Regions from separate parts of the Paenibacillus sp. FSL H8-0280 genome, predicted to be linked through region 2. Evidence: predicted binding sites of a transcription regulator. Region 2 holds the regulator's gene; the other holds the start of a gene.
The links. Region 2 encodes LexA, which represses DNA repair genes until DNA is damaged. Its sites were predicted from a motif close to CGAACATATGTTCG; they were not measured.
Positions count from the first base shown of each region.

Region 1 (4,441 bases), 390 kb from region 2:
CCAATCATCATTACAGGAAGTTTTCTGTATTTACTGTTCCTTGTTGGTATTCCTTTAATGTCAAGCTATCCTGTGGCCTTTGTATTGGCCATCACTGCCGGAATAGCAAATTCATTGCTGGATTCAGGAACATACCCAGCATTGATTGAATCATTTCCTAAGAAATCTAGTTCGGCTACGGTTTTGGTCAAAGCGATCATGTCCATCGGAGCCACGTTACTGCCATTCATTCTCGCGTATCTAGTTGCCAACGATATCTCTTGGGGCTGGTCATTTTATGCTTTGGGAATCTTGTTCCTGATCAGTGGAATTTACTTGATCTTTATGCCGTTCCCAGCGTTTAAGTCCAACTCAAAAGATGAAGCAGATAGTGCAACCTACAAAAATCATTTCAAGGAAGAACCGAAGTTTTGGGGAGAAGGATTGGCAATCATCCTTATCGGTTTTACTTCCACAGCATTGTTTGTGGTTTGGCAAACATGGCTTCCAGAGCTTGGGTCTAAATATATTGGACTAAGTGAGAATGTCTCGATAAAACTTTTAAGTTACTTTAGCATTGGGGCATTGGTTTCGGTACTTTTGCTTGCAGCTGTATTAGACAAGTTCATAAAACCAATTACTGTGATGATCTTATATCCAACGATAGCCTTCCTATCCATGCTGAGCTTGTTCTTTATTCAATCATATACAATTGTTATTATCATGACGTTTATCTTGGGATTGTCCACTTCCGGTACCTTCCAATTGGCTATCACTATAATGACAAGATTCTTCGTTAAAAACAAAGGAACGACAACATCTTATGTGAATATAGCAGGAAGTGCTGCTTTTATATTGGTTCCCTTCATATCGAGCTTCTTAGTGGGACAGATCGGTATTTCCATGACACTTGTTTTTGATATGGTCATTGCTTGTTTGAGTGTATTGCTTGCAGTTTTTGTACTTATCCGAGGAAAAAAAGTGTTTCAATAAAAATTCAACTCATAAGGAGTCTTTCAAATGAATAACGATAAAAATCTTGCCAAAATTGACGCAAAAACAACTTTAGTTGGATTACTTGCAACACCAATCGGACATAGCGTTTCCCCACAAATGCACAATGTCGGTTATACGATCAGTGGGTTGAACTATGCATATTTGGCTTTTGAGGTTGGGCCAGAGAAGTTGAAAGAAACAGTTGAAGGTATGAAAGCAATGGGCGTTGCAGGATTCAATGTGTCCATGCCAAACAAAATCGATGTTATTCAGTATTTGGACGAGCTGGATGATACCGCTAAATTCTCAAGAGCCAGTAATACCGTCGTAAATAAAAATGGCAAGTTGGTCGGATATAATACGGACGGATTAGGTTACGTAAAAAATCTTGAAGAACATGGAGTCGAGCTAAACGGGAAAAAAGTAACTTTAGTCGGTTCTGGAGGTGCTGCAACACCGATCGCTATTCAGTTGGTTCAATCAGGCATTAAAGAGATTAGTATCTTCGCCAGAAATGACAAATTCTTCTCCAAGGCAGAAGAAAATGCAGCATATATTAACAATGAGATGAAACACTTCGGCGTGAAGGCTAACGTTTTCCCTTTGGAAGATAAAGAAGCATTTCGTAAAGAAATCGCAGATAGTGCTATCTTAGCGAACGCTACAAGCTTGGGCATGAAACCATTAGATGAATTGAGTATTGTTGACGATGTAGAAGATGTGTTACGCAAAGATTTGGTAGTAACCGATGTTGTATACAATCCTCGCAAAACAAAACTGTTAAAACAGGCCGAAGCTGCTGGTGCCAAAGCGATTAACGGTCTCGGTATGGTGTTATGGCAAGGCGCACTTGCTTACAAACTATTTACAGGAGAAGATATGCCAATTGCAGAGGTGAAAGAGAGCGTATTTGGTACAGAGATATGAATGGATAATAGGGTAAGTTAATATTAGAGTTATTACAGTTGAAAACCAAAAACTGCTCTTATTAAAGCCGCTATGTTTAGCGGCTTTTTTCTTTTTCCGGTATAAGTTCGTTTCCTGAGCCAACAGCACGAACTTATACCGATTGCCGAAATGGGCAAAAATATAGTCCGACTAATATAAATATTTACCTCTTGCATAAAGAACGTGTGTTCGGTTTATAATATATACAAACATACGTTCTTAAAAGTACAGGGGTGATTTCAGTGTTGGCTAAGCAGCGAACCATTATGCTCATTGATATGCAGAGCTTTTATGCTTCAGTCGAGAAGGCGAAAATGCCTCAATACAAAAATAGACCACTCGCCGTCGCTGGCGATCCAGCAAGACGTTCTGGAATTATCCTTGCCGCTTGTCCGTTGGCCAAAGCTAAAGGTGTATCTACCGCGGAACCACTCTGGCAGTCTCTTCAGAAGTGTCCTGAACTGATCATTGTGAAACCACACATGCAAGAATACATTGAAGTATCCACCCAAATCATGTCCATTATTGAGGAGTTCACCGATCTGGTCGAACCGTACAGTATAGACGAATTATTCGCTGATTTTACAGGGTCTATGCATCTATTCGGTAATGATCCAATTGATTTGGCCAAGCAAATTCAAGACAAAATCTATAATGAAACAGGCGTTTACGCGAGAGCTGGCATTGGTGAAAACAAAATTATCAGTAAATTGTGCTGCGATATGATTGCTAAAAAAGCTGAGGGTGGCATTTTCCACTTAAAGAAAGAGGAATTACACCTCCACATTGGAGATAAGCCCATCCGCGATATGTGGGGGATTGGCTCAAGAATGGAAAAACATCTGTGGAAGATGGGCATCCGAACCATTAGAGACCTGGCGAATACGTCTCTTTCCAAATTAAGAAGTAAGTGGGGTGTTAATGGAGAAGTCATCTGGCGAGTGGCAAATGGACTCGACAATTCACCAGTAACCGTCAATACACACAGTACACAAAAGGATATCGGAAACGGAATGACCCTGCCAAGAGATTTCATAGAGGCTTGGGAGATCGAAGTAGTTATCCTCGATATCTGTACAGAAGTGTGCAGAAGAGCCCGTAAAAAGGGACTGATGGGTAGTGTCGTTTCCGTGAGTGTATCTGGAGCCGACTTCGACCAACCAACGGGTTTTCACAGGCAAGTTAAACTGTCTGATCCAACAAACATAACCGTTGATGTGTGCAAACTAGCCAAACGCATATTTCATCAACATTGGGATGGGCAACCTGTGCGCCGTGTTGGCGTATCCCTGTCTCAATTATCCAACGCGGATACATATCAACTATCTTTTTTTGATGATCAAGAGCAGAAACGAGCCATTGATCAGGTGATGGACGACATTAAGGATCGATTTGGCGACATTGCCATTCTACGAGCGAGCTCCATTACGGCTGCTGGCCAAGCGATCGATCGAGCATCTAAAATTGGGGGGCATTACAAATGAGCAAAAAACTGGAGGCCAATGGATTATGGGAATCGAGCCGCATGATGCTTCCACAACATAAAGAACGAATTATACAGCATCGTACTCAAATTCATTATCAAACGAAACCACTGATTCATCAAGATGAGTGGGAGATTATTACTCAGAATATAGATATGTCTCTCAATTATACATTGCAAGCCGCCTTTGAAGTATTTAATGAGTCAGGCAATCGGTATATACACGGAATCGTCACTTCAGTCAGTTCCTTTGGAAAGAAAATAAAAATTGAAATGGAGAATGGATTTGAATGGGTCGATTTTGATCAATTGGTCGCTGTAAAACTTGAAGAAGGAGGCGTGTAAGGTGCGACAGACTTCTGAGGAACTTTCACTCGTGAAGAGGCTGGTAGAACTCCCTTATCTTTTAGGTGCGCTCGAGGTAGATAAGCAAAAAATATACGCTTCAAACTTTAAGATGAAATCTGTATATGTTGACTACCTGGACGGCACCCAAAAGAAAATTGCTTTAGAGATGTACAAATCGAAACAAATTTTAAAGGAACATCATATAAAAATCATAGATGAAAAGAGGTCTGAGCTGAGTTTAACGGTAGATTATTCGGTAAGAGGTTACCTTCATAAAATGACACTATTGTGGAGCAAAGTGAAAGTGGATGTAACCTTAATGCTTACTGAACATATGAGTGTTGATATTACTGATATGACAAGATAAACATAGAGTTAGAGCAGAATAAGGTATATAACGGCATAGGGTGGATATAATACAGTTATAACCATTGTTTTCTTCTCCCTATTGGGTAAACCGACCTTTGATGTTGAAAGGTCGGTATTTTTGCCTCAAATTTTTAGATTATGGTTCCACGATCTTAATAGCTAGGAGTATTAAAATACAACGTCGAATAAGAATACTATGTTAGTGTCCTTTTGACTGTTTTCTATGAAGATATGAACGCCACACTTTATGACTTACAGTTGAGCTAACGGAGGATTTTGTGGAGGAGAGGAAAGATATGGACTACCATTCACGGAAGG
Region 1 is NZ_CP150296.1:3,702,296-3,706,736, forward strand. Features, by position in the region: gene MHI12_RS16340 (MFS transporter) at 1-972, shown strand, start outside; gene aroE (shikimate dehydrogenase) at 1,000-1,902, shown strand; gene MHI12_RS16350 (DNA polymerase IV) at 2,190-3,407, shown strand; gene MHI12_RS16355 (YolD-like family protein) at 3,404-3,751, shown strand; gene MHI12_RS16360 (hypothetical protein) at 3,753-4,121, shown strand; gene MHI12_RS16365 (RCC1 domain-containing protein) at 4,420-4,441, shown strand, end outside.
Region 1: a site for LexA is predicted at 2,130-2,143, ahead of MHI12_RS16350 (DNA polymerase IV). Genes of this name have one in related genera too.

Region 2 (4,441 bases):
TATTCGATTGCTTCAACTGTTTCTGCTACTTCATCTTGCTTAGTTTCTTCTTTTGCTTGCTCAGTGTCTACTAATACATTCGTTTCTACTAGTTCTGTTTCAGTTGATTTCACAGGCACTGTATTGGCTGTTTTTTCTGTCTCACTTCCACAAGCTGTTATTGCTATTGTTAACATTAAGGCTGACAATAAAAGTGATGCTTTTTTCAAGATGATTCCTCCAATATATGTATTCTGCATATAGTCTATCAGACCTAGGTATATTTTTCTATGTAAATGAGAGGAAAAGCTAATACATGTGGAGTCGCAACTAGAAGAGGATAGCCTCTCATAAACCTTAATAAAGGTCATTGTATCAGTCAGTCTGTCCTAAATAGTCGCGAACTTCTAACTTCTTGCGGCACCTTGTCTTTAGACATCTCAGTTGTTCTTATCAGGCAACGACTGAACATTTATTCATTTCTCCTTAGCCATTCATCCTTTTACTCAGATATTAGAATAACCTGCTACGATAATAGATGTATTCCATGAGACTGTTGAATTTAAAACCAAAACTCACCTACTATCGCAGTAAGCTGATACTGTCTATAGAATGAAAGACTTACATAGCACCCTCATAAGGCAACTTGAAAGCCACGAGATAGAAAGGAATTCTAGCATTCACACATTTAAAATTGCAAACATCGTCCAAATACATACAAATCAATGTTTCATTTGTATGTTGAAAGTTTCATATAGAAGAGGTATACTTTAATTAAATTTTGAGCAATTTAATTTTAAATAATTAATTGGAGATGTTAATATGAATCAAGCAAAACAACTAGTGACAGAACAACGTACATTTTTTTATACAGGACAAACTAAAAATATCAAGTATCGGATTAATGCGCTTCAACAGCTTAGAAAAGGAATTGAAAAGTATCAGCAACGGATTCAAGATGCACTTCGGGCAGATTTGAACAAATCAGAGGCGGAAGCTTACGGTTCAGAGATTCGTATTGTTTTGGGTGAACTGGATTTTGCATTAGAACACCTGCAGGAATGGGCTGCACCTAAACAAGTCCCAACCAATTCGGCTATGCCGGATGGGGTGAGCACCATTTATCCGGAACCATACGGAGTGGCGCTTATTATTGCACCTTGGAATTACCCTTTCCAACTGGCCTTTGGTCCACTGATTGGAGCAATTGCAGCCGGTAACTGTGCAGTTATCAAGCCTTCTGAATTAACACCAGCCGTATCTCGTCTGACGTATGATCTGATTCATGAGATTTTCCCTCAGGAGTATATTGCCGTTATGGAAGGGGAAGTTGAAGCCAGCACCGCATTGTTGAAAGAGAAGTTTGATTATATTTTCTTCACAGGAAGCACGGGTGTTGGTCGCATTGTTATGAAGGCAGCTGCGGAGCATCTGACTCCTGTAACTCTTGAGTTGGGTGGTAAGAGTCCTGCTATTGTCCATAACGATGCAGATCTGAAGCTGGTGGCCCAGCGGATTGTTCGTGGTAAGTTCCTCAATGCGGGGCAAACATGCGTTGCTCCGGATTACTTGCTTGTGCATGAACAAGTTCATGATGAACTGATCGATATGATTGGCGCAGAGATCAAAGATAAATTTGGGGATGATGTGTTATTGAACGCTGATTTCCCGCATATTGTTAACGCGCGTAACTTTGATCGGTTGTCGGGATTCCTCACAGATGGCAAAACGCTGATTGGTGGACGTTCTGTACGTGAGCAGTTGCTCATTGAGCCGACTGTACTTGGAGATGTGAACTGGGAATCAGCTGTCATGCAAGAAGAGATCTTCGGTCCGATTCTTCCTGTATTTACGTACAGTGACCTGAACCCAATGCTGGATGAGATTGTTCGCCGGCCAAAACCATTGGCGCTATATCTCTTCACACAAGATGAGCAACTGCAGGAGCAGGTTCTGAATCAAGTGTCCTTCGGTGGGGGATGTATTAATGACACACTTTCTCATATGACTTCACACTATCTCCCGTTTGGTGGTGTAGGAGAGAGTGGGATGGGCTCATATCACGGACAACAGAGCTTTGATGTGTTCTCGCATCACAAAAGTGTTCTGAAACGCAGTGAATAATTAGCCGCTAAAATAACATAAACATGAAAAAAAGAGGTTGTCCTGTTCATCAGGGCAACCTCTTTCGTATTTCATTACATCTAGTTTTGTTACTCAAGTTAAATATTAATGAATATCTCGGAAAAGGCCAATGACTTTACCCAGAATACTAACATGTTTCAAACGTAAAGGTTCGAAGGTCGCATTCTCCGGTTGAAGGCGAATATGATCTTTCTCTTTATAGAACGTTTTCACTGTAGCTTCATCGTCTTCAGTCATTGCAACGACGATATCACCGTTATCAGCAGTTTGCTGTTGACGGACAATAACGTAATCTCCATTAACGATTCCAGCTTCCACCATACTATCTCCCACTACTGAAAGCATAAACACTTTCTGTTCGCCTACATAATGTGTAGGAAGAGGGAAGTAGTCTTCAATGTTCTCGGTTGCAGTGATTGGAACCCCGGCTGTGACCTTACCAACGACAGGAATACGTGCAACGCTATGAGCAAATTGATGAGAATGCTCAGATTCTTCCTGGCTCAAAAGCTCAATGGCTCTTGGCTTGGTAGGGTCGCGTCGGATCAAACCTTTTTTCTCCAAACGATCCAAATGTCCATGTACTGTTGAGCTGGAAGCCAGTCCAACAGCTTCACCAATTTCCCGTACGGAAGGAGGATACCCCTTCAACCGGACTTCATTTCGTATAAACTCCAGAATAGCCTGCTGCCTGCTGGATATCTTCGACATACCGTATCAACCCCATTTTAGTAACGTTTGGGAAAATTATAACATAGAACCTCCGTTCGTACAAACATAAGTTCTAAATAAAATAGCATTAAATCAGTGTTTTTTAACTTTTAGAACCGAATTTGTCCAAAAGGCAGAGCATAATACTGCAAATACTTTGCAAAAGAACTTCAATGAAGATATTTCTCCTTCAAAAAAGAAGCGAACAATTGTTCTAAAAATCTATTGAACAAAACAAGTGTTCGTGTTATATTGATTTCAACAGATAGGAACAAACGTTTGGAGGCGGGTATTTAATGAGATATTCTACTTATCAAAGCATTTATGAACCGATGAATTCGGAACTGGTGAAGTCTAACATAGGGAACTACAAGAAGGTTTTAGCGCGTTTCAAGATTTCTTCATGGATGTTAAAGGTAGCCATTACCTCTTTGATTATATTTATTGGATGCAGCACTGTTTTAACTGTATTTGCTGGCAATGAGAATGATGTTCTGCCTGGAGGGAAGATTGCCGTTTCACAAGGGGAAACCTTATGGAGTATTTCTTTGGAACATAAACCGACGAATATGGATACACGTATTTATATAGAAGCAATTAAGAAAGTGAATCAACTTCATACGACTTCCATCCAAGTGGGTCAAGTACTAGCTCTACCGCAATTTGCAGAATAAAATGCACATCAATGAGTGTTAGCGCGTGTCAGCTTGACAAGCTGCCTTTATCATGGCAAAGTTAATATGACTTTGTATTTTTGGAGGGGACAAGCTTGGATATAGATAGTCTGGTAGCACGCATTAACGAATTGGCTCGTAAGCAAAAGTCCACTGGATTGTCGGAGGAAGAACTTGCTGAACGTGCCGAGCTAAGAGAGATTTATTTGAGCAATATTCGCAGCAATTTCAGACAACAACTGGATACCATTGAGATTGTTGATGATGAGAATGACAAAGGCCACCAAGGCAAACTCAAACACTAACGAAACCTAATGATATCATTATGATATTTAGGTTTCTTCCTGTTATTTTGAGTGTGCAATTTATAGGGGGAAATGTTGGTTTACAGTTATGTAAGCCGATACAAAGACACATAAGGGGGATTCTCATGTCGCGTTCGTTCGAGAGAACGGTTAAGAAAAATTCCAAGCAGTTAAATCAGCAACGCAAAAAAAGTGGTCAACCAATCACTGGTACACCAGGTGAAGAAGTCTTTAAGGGACGCAGCTTGTTGTTCCCAATATTTTTGATCGGTCTCGCCTTTTTGTATCTGTTTATGAGCACATTCCTTGTGCAAGCTCCAATGACAACTTGGGACTGGGTGACCATGCTGCTTTACGTATTTTTGGCAGTCATCTTCATGCTTCGCCGTCCATACATCAAGATTAGCAGTAATCGGATTATAACGACGAAGGGTAATCGTGAACGTTCAATTGGGGTTGACGATATCGTTAAATTCAGAATTGAACCAGGTACGGTTGTAATCGAACATAACAGTCGCGGGAAAAGATGGGTGTTTACCAAGTTATTGAACCGTTACGATACAGATGCGATTGCAGAACGTTTACTGAAGTTTGCAAAAGCACACCAGATCACCGTGGAAACCGTCG
Region 2 is NZ_CP150296.1:4,089,876-4,094,316, reverse strand. Features, by position in the region: gene MHI12_RS17870 (hypothetical protein) at 1-209, opposite strand, end outside; gene MHI12_RS17865 (aldehyde dehydrogenase) at 802-2,103, shown strand; gene lexA (transcriptional repressor LexA) at 2,209-2,835, opposite strand; gene MHI12_RS17855 (LysM peptidoglycan-binding domain-containing protein) at 3,132-3,509, shown strand; gene MHI12_RS17850 (DUF896 domain-containing protein) at 3,605-3,814, shown strand; gene MHI12_RS17845 (hypothetical protein) at 3,940-4,441, shown strand, end outside.